DNA from 2 places in the Halomonas sp. PAMB 3264 genome. Region 1 is predicted to be linked to the other one. Evidence: predicted binding sites of a transcription regulator. Region 1 holds the regulator's gene; the other holds the start of a gene.
The links. The regulator FliA, encoded in region 1, starts transcription of late flagellar genes. The targets are predictions, from matches to a motif close to CTAAAGTTNNNNNNNNNNCNGCCGATA.

Region 1 (5,460 bases):
CCTGGAAGAGGTGGTGCTGCGCTACCGCCAGGCGGCGCGGGCGGCCGGGGCGGAGCTCGACGACTGCATCATTACCAAGCAGGACGAGGCGGGCCGGCTGGCGCCGCTTCTGGATATCGTCATGCGCTTTGGCCTGCGCGTGCTTTTCTGCTCCAACGGCCAGCGCGTACCGGAGGACATGCAGCTGGCCGAGCCGACGGCGCTGGTGGACCAGGCGCTCACCCACGCCATGACCGACGTGCGCGAGCGCGAACCCGCCCGCCCGGCCTGGTCGAGCGAGGCGCTGGCGCCGCGTTGGTCGCGGGAAGTGCTGGGCCAGGGGCGGCGCCTTGGCCTGCTGATGGCGAGCCTTCGCGAGCGCGTTGCCGGCTTCTCTCTGCTGGAGGCGAGCTGGGATATCGCCGCGCTGCCCGGCGTGCTCCACGACCAGCGTTTGGCAGCGCTTGCAGATCGCTATCATGAGCAGCGCGCGCTGGGGGTGGTGTGGTCGCCCCGGCGCGCCGAGCGCGGCATGGAGTGGTCGATGCCGGATCTGAATCTCGATGCCGACGGACGCCTCTGTGCGCTGACGCTTTTACAGCACCGCCAGAGCGCCGGCTGGCAGGCGCGCATCGACGCGCAGCGCCAGGCCGCCGTGCACCTGCTGCCCACCCTGGTCGAGGGCGAAACGCTTAACGCGCTGGAAGCCGAGCGCTTGACCTGGGTCAGCCGGGTCAGCGGAAGCCAGCGGGTATACTGGCAGGGCGAACGCTACGCCATGGCCGCGCTGTTTGACGAGGCGACCCTGGGCCACCAGGTGCCCGTGCGCTTTCGCGGTCAGTCGCTTTCGCTCTACAGCGCCCACGCCGAGGTCACCGACGTCGCGGGCCAGCGGCTGCTCGCCTGGCGCGGCGAACTGCGCGACCCGGAAACATCGCGGCGGGTCGCCAAGCGCTATTGGCTCACGCCGGCGCGGCTGGGGAGCGAGGCGCTGTCGCTTTTGATCACCCAGCTGCAAAGTGAAGGCACGGTAGCGCTGACCAAACGCGTTTGGCGCGCACTTAAGGAGTCGGACGGCGGCGAGGTCAGCGCTGAGCTACGGCTCTTGATGGCCAGCGGCGTAGCGTGCGTGGCCACCCACCTGGACAGCGCCGAGGACGAAGAGGCCCAGGCGTTGCAGCAGGATTTACTGCGCCTTTTGGGTAGCCCGCGCAAGCGCCGCGATAGCGCGCTGGCGGACGCGATCATGCACTTTCTAATGACCCGCGACGCGATCCGTCAGTTTGGCAGCGTCAGCCGCGAGACCTTTGCATGAGCGGCCAGGACCAGGCCGCGGGGCTGCGCCAGTGGGCGAACCTGCGCACCGGCCAGTCGGCCGGCGCGCAAGGCGACGACGATGTGCGGCAGGCTCAGGCGTTGGAGGCGAGCGAAGCCGATGCACGCGCTGTCGATGCGCCCGTCGCGGACGCGCATGTCGCCAACGCGCACGTCGCAGACGCGCATGTCGCCAAAATACCGCTCGCCGTGGTCGGGCTTGGGTCGAAGCAGCGCGAGCCGGTGATCGCGCGCCTCGACGAGTGGTCGCGGCTTGGCCGGCGCTGGGCGGCAACGCCAGAGAGCTGGGAGGTCGTGCCGGTGGACGCCGATGCGCCGCTCCAGGCGCTCTGCGCGCGCTACTCGCGCTGGGCGCTGTGGGTGCGAAGCGACGCCGAGGCGTTCGCCGCCATGTACCGCACGCTGCGCCTGGTCAGCGAACACCAGGGGCCCAAACGGCTGTTGGCGCTGCATGAGCCGGGCCTGCCCCGCGCCGGGCTGCTCGAGAATCTGCGCGCGGCGGCGGCGGCGTACCTGGGGATCGAACTGCTGCTTTTGGCCAGGTAGGCCATACTGAGTGAGCCACTATGGTTAGGTTATGCTAATGAGAAACGTCATTCTCGCAGCGCTGAGTGGGGTGGTGGCCAGCGGGCTTTCGCTGTCGGCCCTGGCGGGCGGGGGCAGCTGGAGTGTCGATACGACCGGGCTGATGGTCGCGATGAGCGACCGGGCAAGTGCCAGCCAGGCGCTCGCGCCGCCGCCCAGTGCCGAGATTCATCAGGGGCGCATCGAGCGCGTCAACTGGCGCTTCGAAGCGCCGCCGGGGGCCGATATCCATGCCTGGCTTTGCCACCCGGAGCGCTGCGTCGCCCTCGACGGCCAGCGCGGCAGTGCCACCGGCCTTGCCGGGCTCAATGCCGGCGCGCCGCTCGAGTTTCGTTTCGCGTTGGGGCGTGGCCAGCCGCCGGTGAGGGTGAGAGGGCTTCAAGTGATTGTGAACTATCAGTGACCAGCGATTAGCCAGGGGCACGCCGATGTATACAGCAAAGGGAAGAATCCAACACAGCGATATGGTCAACCAGCACATGCCGCTGGTGCGTCGCCAGGCGCTGGCGTTGCAAGTTCGTTTGCCGGCCAGCATCGAGCTCGACGATCTGATCCAGGCCGGCATGGTAGGGCTTTTAGAGGCGCTGGGGCGTTTTGATGCCGCCCAGGGGGCGAGCTTCGCCACCTTTGCTAGCCAGCGAATTCGCGGGGCGATGGTCGACGAGCTGCGCACCCGGGACTGGCTGCCGCGCAGCGTACGCCGCTCGGCCCGGGCCATGGACGAGTCCGTGCGCCGGCTGGAGCAAAGCCTGGGGCGCGCCCCGGAAGAGAGCGAGATCGCCCGCGACCTGGACATCCCGCTCGATGAGTATCAGCAGCTGCTGGCGGACACCAACAGCGGCCACCTGCTGCCCTTCGAGGAGCTTCTGGAAGAGGGCAGCGAGCCGCTTCAGGAGTCGCTGAACGCGCCTTTCGAGGAGCTGCTGGACGGCCAGCAGCGCGACACTCTGATTGCCGCGATCGAAGCGCTGCCGGAGCGCGAAAAGCTGTTGATGGCGCTCTACTACCAGGAAGAGCTCAACCTCAAGGAGGTGGGCGCGGTACTGGGCGTCACCGAGTCGCGCGTATCGCAGCTGCACAGCCAGGCCATCAGCCGTTTACGGGCGCGTCTGCACGAGCCGGACTGAGCCGTTTTCACCGTTAATCCCTACCGGCGAGGAGCCGTCGATGAACCCCTCTACCCTGATTGGAATAGGCGCCAGCATCCTGTTGCTGGTGAGCGTACTGTTCTTTACCGCGGAGTCCGCGGCAAGCTTTATCAACCTGCCCGGGCTTGCCATCGTCATCACCGGCACGCTGGCGGCGACCTTCATCAGCTATCCGCTCAAGGAGGTGGTGCGCGTGGTCCGCCTGGTGGGGCTGGTATTTCGCCGCGAGAATACCTTCGTGCGCGACGACATCGACGAGCTGGTCTCCATGGCCAGGCTCTGGTTCAAGGGCGACGTGCGCGCGGTAGAGCGCGAGCTCGAACACACCCGCAACCCGTTCTTGCGCACCGGCATCCAGCTCGTCATCGCCAACACCAAGGAAGACGAGATCTTTGACATGCTGCGCTGGCGCATCGCCAGGCTCAAGGCGCGCGAGCACGCCGAGGCGCAGATCTTTCGCACCATGGCGACCTATGCCCCGGCGTTTGGCATGATCGGCACCCTGGTCGGGCTGGTCAACATGCTCGAAGTCATGGACGCGGGGGATCTCGAGGTGATCGGGCCGCGCATGGCGGTGGCGCTTCTCACCACCTTCTACGGCATCCTACTGGCGAATCTGGTGTTCAAACCGGTGGCGGTGAAGCTCGAGCGGCGCACCGAGGAGCGCCTGATCACCATGAACATGGTGCTCGAAGGCATTTCGCTGATCACCAAGCGCCGGCTGCCGTCGTTCATCGAAGAGACGCTGAACTCGTTCGTGGCCAACTACCACGATGAGATCAACGACCCCCATGTGAAGCCGCGCCCAGGCAGCGGCGTCGCGGCGAAAGGCTAGCGCCATGCTCAATTGTGACGCCCGCCACGCGCTGGAATCGCCCTTCACCGGCGGCGACGGCGAGGAGGGGTGGCTGACCAGCTACCTCGACGTGTTGACGCTTCTGATCACGCTGTTCGTGCTGCTGCTGGCACTGACGCCGGCGGGTAGCGGCGGCGAGGCATCAAACGAAGGCCAAGGCCTTCAGCCGCTCTCCTCGGGAATCTTGCCGCGCGACAGCGGTCTATCGCCGGCCATGGCCGCGCTCGACATTCAGGGCGTAAGCGTCAGCCAGGGGCGCGAAGGCGTGACCCTGCGCATCGACGACAGCTTGCTGTTCGCCAGCGGCGCCGCCGAGTTGACCCCCCAGGGCGAAGGCGTGCTCGAGCGATTGAGCGAGGTGATCGACACCTTCGAGGGCGAGGTGTCGGTGGAAGGCCATACCGATAACGTGCCGATTTCGACCGCGGCGTTCGCCTCCAACTGGGAGCTTTCGACCGGGCGGGCGATCGCGGTGGTGCGCCATCTCGAGCAGGAGGGCGTGGCGCGGCAGCGGCTACGCGCCGTGGGCTACGCCGACACGCGCCCGCTCGCCGGCAACGACACGCGGGAAGGGCGCGCCGCCAACCGCCGCGTCGAATTCGTGCTGCGAACTCCCGCCCCGGAGCCGGCGCGGGTTACGCCTTAAGCCCCGGCGCAGCGTCGCTGCATCTCCTGAATCGCCTTGCCGGCGCCGTCGAGATCAAACGTCATGGTCCAGGGCGTGGCACTCCCCTGCTCGAAGCCGATGAACAGCTGCTCGCCTTCACTCATGCGCGCCAGTAGCGCGTCGAGCTCGCCCAGGTAGAAGTGGCTGTAGAAGCCGTCATCCCCCTCTTCGACGATGAACTCCGCCATGGTCTCCATGATCGGCGTCTGGTCGACGCGCAGCCGCGCCGGGACCAGGTTCACCGCGCGGCTCTCGGACTGCGTCTCTTTTAGGGTCACGCGTAGTTCGAGCCAGGGCAGGTGGCACACACCTTCGGTAGCGTTCACGCTCAAAATGGCGTCCGAATAGCTTTCGGCCTCCAGCGCGCGAAAGTGACGCTGGCCGGCATCGGTGGTCGTCGCGGCGTGCCAGGCGCCGAAGGCGGTGTCATCGCTGACCGGATAGCGCGCCGCCTGGGCGGCGGTGGCGAAAACGAAGAGCCCGGCGACGCCGAGCGCTGCCGCGGCAACAGTGTGAGACGTCATGGGACGGTGCGCCGAGTATTGATGTCGAGAAAAGATACGCATCACTCCGACTGGCCGAGCAGCGGCCGCACGTTGTCGCTTAAGTAACAGTCGTCGAACTCGCCTTCGGCGGCAAGCGCCGCCAGGTCCGGTATGTTGATGTGATGGCGGTCGCGATAAATGAGCCCCGCCTCGCTAAGCGCGGTGAACGTGCGGCTGACGTGCACCGGGCTGAGTCCCAGTACGTCGGCGAGCTGCTCCTGGGAGAGCGGCAGGCGAAACTGCCCGGTCAAATCCGGGTTGGTCTGGCTCAGGCGGACGTACATCTCGTGGATGAAATGGGCCATTTTTTGGCGGGCGGTGCGTCTTGCCAGGTTCACCAGCCGC
Region 2 (5,460 bases), 380 kb from region 1:
TTAATACGCAGTCCGGAAGAGAGACGCTCCTGCGCCTGAGCCAGCATGCTTTGTGAAGAGCTCAGATTATTCTGGCCAATCATGGAGGTGATATTCGTATTGATTACAGACATGAGTATTGCTCCTTGAAGTATAACTGGCCAGCGGGCCAACTTGGCGACGCTTGTGCCGTCGCTACCAAGGGGTAACGGCTGCTATATCCAACACTTGAAGAAACAAGGCTTTTTTTATGTAGCAAAGAGTAACGCTATAGAAAAATGATGCAGAAGATCTGCGTTATTTTCAGGCTATGCGGGGGTTATAGCGTGTAACGAAGTGTTCCATATTTCTCTCAAGCCTATAACGAAAACGGGGCCTTTCGGCCCCGTCGACACTCATTAATGTGTTATTAACCAAGCAGAGATAGAACGGACTGCGGGGTCTGATTGGCCTGAGCCAGCATGGACGTACCCGCCTGCTGCAGAATGTTGGCGCGGGTCATGTTGGACACCTCCTTGGCATAATCGGCATCCTCGATACGTGAGCGCGCTTCCGACAGGTTGGTCGAGGTGGTCGCCAGGTTATCGATCACGGAATCGAAGCGGTTCAACGTGGCGCCCAAAGTCGCGCGGTTGGTATCCAGGGTTTTCGTTGCGCCATCGACAGCGTCGATTAAGCTCTGGAAATTAGCATGTGTTGCACCGGCTCCAGAAAGCAAGGCAGCTGCGCCACTAACGCCCAGAGAAGCACTGGTCGCATCGATTGTGCTTACCTCAATAACATCATTGGTCGATGTATTCGAACCAACCTGAATGTTCAGAGTACCGCCACCGCTAACATTAAGCAGGTTAGTACCGTTGAAGTTGTTGCTGCCCGCTACGCGATCGATTTCGGCGATACGCTCGTTGATCTCGGTTGCGATCGCGGCGCGGTCATCGGCGGTGTTAGTATCGTTAGCACCTTGTACCGCTAGCTCGCGAATACGCTGCAGGTTATCGTTGATCTGATCCAGACCGCCTTCCATGGTCTGAACGAGTGAGATACCGTCGCTGGCGTTACGGCTGGCCTGCTCCATGCCCTTGATCTGAGCAGTCATCTTGTTTGCGATCGCCTGACCGGCGGCATCGTCGGATGCGCTGTTGATGCGCAGACCGGAAGAGAGACGTTCTTGTGCCTGAGCCAGCATGCTCTGCGAAGCGCGCAGGTTATTCTGGCCGATCATGGAAGTGATGTTGGTATTGATAACGGACATGGATGAGATCCTCGGTATTTTATGGCCTGAGAAGGGCCTACAGGTCGGCGACTGCGTCGCCGTTATTATAATTAACGGCCGCTAACGTGGATTCTTGAATAGTTTAAAGCCGTTTTGTGAAAATAATTTTGCTTGCAGAAAGAACGAAAAACGGGGCCAATTGGCCCCGTTACTCTAGCTGTCAATGGCAGCACTTACCCGACTATTAGCCCAGCAGAGACAATACCGACTGCGGCGTCTGGTTCGCCTGGGCCAGCATCGACGTACCCGCCTGCTGGAGGATGTTGGCGCGCGTCATGTTCGACACTTCCTTGGCGTAGTCGGCGTCCTCGATTCGCGAGCGTGCTTCGGACAGGTTGGTCGAGGTGGTCGCCAGGTTGTCGATCACAGAGTCGAAGCGGTTCAGCGTAGCACCCAAAGTAGCGCGGTTGGTATCGAGTGTTTTAGTAGCAGTATCAACGGCATCGATCAGGCTTTGGAAGCTGGTGTGGGCGCCAGCTCCGCTAGCCGCCGTAAAGGTAGCGGCGCCGCCGGAAGCCGCTGCAACGACTCCGCCCGAGGCGCTAGTCAGTTCCAGGCCCGACACGGTAGCATCGACAGTCTTAACATTGATGACGTCTTCAACATCGGTATTGGAACCAACCTGGATGCTCAGGCTGCCGCTGGCGTTAAGAAGATTGGTACCGTTAAAGTTGTTGCTGCCTGCCACGCGGTCGATCTCGGCCAGACGCTCGTTGATCTCGGTTTCGATTGCGGCGCGATCATCGTCGGTGTTGGTGTCGTTGGCACCCTGAACCGCCAGCTCACGAATACGCTGCAGGTTGTCGTTGATCTGGTCCAGGCCGCCTTCCATGGTTTGAACGAGCGAGATACCGTCGCTGGCGTTACGGCTCGCCTGATCCATACCCTTGATCTGGGCGGTCATCTTGTTGGCGATCGCCTGACCTGCTGCGTCGTCGGAGGCGCTGTTGATACGCAGGCCGGAAGAAAGACGCTCCTGCGCCTGAGCCAGCATGCCCTGGGACTTGCTCAGGTTGTTCTGGCCAATCATGGAAGTAATGTTGGTATTGATGACGGACATGGGGTAATCCTCTGTGTTTAGTGGCCCAGGAGAGGCCTTTAAATCGGCGCTTGCATCGCCGTTATTATAATTAACGGCTGTTGGAGGCACTTCTTTAGGCCTTTCGCGCGATTCACATGAGAAAAATGCGCGAGGCGCCCAACGAAAAACGGGGCCTTGCGGCCCCGTCGTTCACTTCGCTCGTGGTACTACTGCTTGAGCGATTAACCCAGCAGAGACAGTACAGACTGCGGGGTCTGGTTAGCCTGGGCCAGCATGGACGTACCCGCCTGCTGAAGGATGTTGGCGCGTGTCATGTTCGACACTTCTTTCGCGTAGTCGGCATCTTCGATGCGTGAGCGCGCTTCGGAAAGGTTAGTAGTCGTGGTCGCCAGGTTATCGATCACAGAGTCGAAGCGGTTCAGCGTGGCACCCAGAGTCGCACGCTGCGTGTCGAGCGACTTGACGGCGGTATCGACATTGTCGATCAGCGTCTGGAAGTTGTCGTGAGTCGCGCCGGCACCGGAGAGAGCCGCCGCAGACCCGCTAACACCCAGCGCACTGCTAGTTGCGTCGAAAGTATTGACGGTAATAGTGTCGTTGCCGCTGGTGTTAGAACCGACCTGGATATTGAGCGCCGTGCTCGCGCCGCTTGACAACAGGTTAGTGCCGTTGAAGTTGTTGCTGCCCGCTACGCGGTCGATCTCAGCGATACGCTCGTTGATCTCGGTGGTGATCGCCGCGCGGTCATCGGCGGTGTTAGTGTCGTTAGCACCCTGTACCGCCAGTTCACGAATACGCTGCAGGTTGTCGTTGATCTGGTCCAGGCCGCCTTCCATGGTTTGAACGAGCGAGATACCGTCGCTGGCGTTACGGCTCGCCTGATCCATACCCTTGATCTGGGCGGTCATCTTGTTGGCGATCGCCTGACCTGCTGCGTCGTCGGAGGCGCTGTTGATACGCAGGCCGGAAGAAAGACGCTCCTGCGCCTGAGCCAGCATGCCCTGGGACTTGCTCAGGTTGTTCTGGCCGATCATGGAAGTGATGTTGGTATTGATGACGGACATGGGGTAATCCTCTGTGTTTAGTGGCCCAAGAGAGGCCTATAAATCGGCGCTTGCATCGCCGTTGTTATAATTAACGGCGAAGCGGGGCGATCCTTTAGCTCATTTACCCACTTTTTTATGAAAATTTGGCCTTGAAACTATAACGGGGCCTTACGGCCCCGCTGATAAAATAAATTGTCGTTACGAACGAGAGCGTATTAGCACCGTTTCGTTTGATAGCAAGGTTTACTACTTCTGCATATTGCTCAGCATATCGAACTGCTGGCCCAGGTAGCTGCTCATGGAGTTCATCTGCGCAATCATGCCATCGAGCTGGGCAAACTGCTTACGATAGCGCTCCACGTTGCGCTCGATGCTGGCTTCCATGCGCTCCTTGCGCTTATCGAGACTCTCGATTCGCTGTTCTGCACTGGTGACCGAGCTTTTAATGAGGCCATCTTCTGAGGTAATGGTCGTCAATGTTGTGCTGAGGCGCCCTGCAAAGCCTGCTTCCTTGCTGTCACCAGCGAAGAAGGCAGATAGGCCTTCAGGGTCGTTGGCAACAGCGGCATCGAGCTTTTCTTCGTCGACCTTCAAGCGCCCGCGCTCATCAATTGAGATTCCGATTTCAGACAGCCGTGTGATATCGCCGCCCGCCAAGCTGTCGCTCACGTCACGACTCAAGCGGTTTTCGATAGTGCGTACGGTACGGTCACCTATCAGCTCGCCCGAAATCTCGCCTTCGCCGTTGAACTTGGTCATGCGCTCTACGGTCGATTTCATTTCGTTGTAGTTACTGACGAAGTTATTGATCGCCTCCTTCAAGGAGTCGTTGTCTCGCTCGATCACCAGGGTGGCGGGGGATTCCGACACGGCGGTGAGATCGAGCGTTACACCCTCAATAGCGCCTTCGACGCGGTTGGTCTTGCTGGTGATCGCGATGCCGTTGACGTTGAGCGCGGCGTCCTGGCCTAACCGCACCGTCGTGCTATCCATGGCAAGCCCATCGAGACCAGAAAACCCTGTGAGCGAGGCGTCCTTGCCGGTTTCCTTTGAGCTGAGCGCCAAACGGTATCCGGTGCCATCGTTGACAAGCGAGGCGGTAACACCCGACTCCTTATTTGCATTGATCTGATCGCGTACCTGGGCTAGCGTGCTGCCTGCCTTGATATCGACGTCAAGGCTCGTCTGCGTAGTGCCCGCGCCGAAATTGAGCTTCAATTTCGTATCAGTAGCAGTGAGCTCCTGATCCAGCGCCACACTATTGGACGCCGCGCTGCCGGCACGAGCCAGCTGAGACACGCTAATTTCAAAGCGCCCAGGGTTGGCCTTCTCACCCGCCGTGGCCAGAACGCCACTGCCGGTTACCGTGCTTTTTTGCTGTTTGAAGGTCGAGGCATCGTTTAGCGCCTTTACCGAGGTATTGACCCGGTCCATCGCCGACTCAAGACGCCCATAGGCCGAAATTTTGGTCTTTTGAGCACTTTGCTGCTGTAAAACGGGGGTAAGCTTCTGGCGCTCAGCGGCTTTGAGCTGATCCACCAGACCGTTCAAGTCCAACCCGGAACCTACACCAAGCGCGGAGATTGATGCCATGGGTTAAATCCTCGAGTAATAAGTAGCAAAGAGTATGGGTTGATTACCTTGTTTATCGGCGGGGTGATAACGAACTTTAGGTACCTTCAAAAGATACCTCTAAAAAAAGCCCAGCGTTGTAGCTGGGCATTTCCTGTCCGTGAGAGCTGGGCCTAGCTCTGGTTGGTTTGGGCCAGCATTCCCAACTGCTGTTCGAGATAGGCACCCGTCTGATTCATTTGCGCCACCATGCTATCCATTGCTTGAAACTGAACACGATAACGCTCGACGGTTTGCCCGATGCGCTCTTCGGTTCGGCTATAGCGCTCCTGTAGCGACTCGACGCGGCTTTCTGCATTTTCTTTGGCCGTATCAAGGCGGCCGCCATCGCCTACCAGGCGCTCAAGAGACGTATTGATTTGTCCGGCCATGCCGCCTCCTTCGCTGCTCCCTGCGAAAAATTGGGCCAGCCTGTCCGGCTGGGTGGCAATGACGTTATCCAGCTTTTCGTCATCGACCTTTAGCGTACCGTCGGTTTGCAATGAAAT

Region 2: a site for FliA is predicted at 1,304-1,330, ahead of RN347_RS14395 (flagellin). Genes of this name have one in related genera too.

Annotation. Positions count from the first base shown of each region.
Region 1 covers NZ_CP134866.1:3,564,590-3,570,049, reverse strand. The annotation lists gene flhF (flagellar biosynthesis protein FlhF) at 1-1,294, shown strand, start outside; gene RN347_RS16305 (hypothetical protein) at 1,378-1,860, shown strand; gene RN347_RS16300 (flagellar protein FlhE) at 1,898-2,302, shown strand; gene RN347_RS16295 (RNA polymerase sigma factor FliA) at 2,328-3,026, shown strand; gene RN347_RS16290 (MotA/TolQ/ExbB proton channel family protein) at 3,067-3,882, shown strand; gene RN347_RS16285 (OmpA family protein) at 3,887-4,549, shown strand; gene RN347_RS16280 (hypothetical protein) at 4,546-5,094, opposite strand; gene RN347_RS16275 (Crp/Fnr family transcriptional regulator) at 5,136-5,460, opposite strand, start outside.
Region 2 covers NZ_CP134866.1:3,182,089-3,187,548, forward strand. The annotation lists gene RN347_RS14390 (flagellin) at 1-113, opposite strand, end outside; gene RN347_RS14395 (flagellin) at 389-1,231, opposite strand; gene RN347_RS14400 (flagellin) at 1,437-2,312, opposite strand; gene RN347_RS14405 (flagellin) at 2,516-3,358, opposite strand; gene fliD (flagellar filament capping protein FliD) at 3,587-4,933, opposite strand; gene fliD (flagellar filament capping protein FliD) at 5,086-5,460, opposite strand, start outside.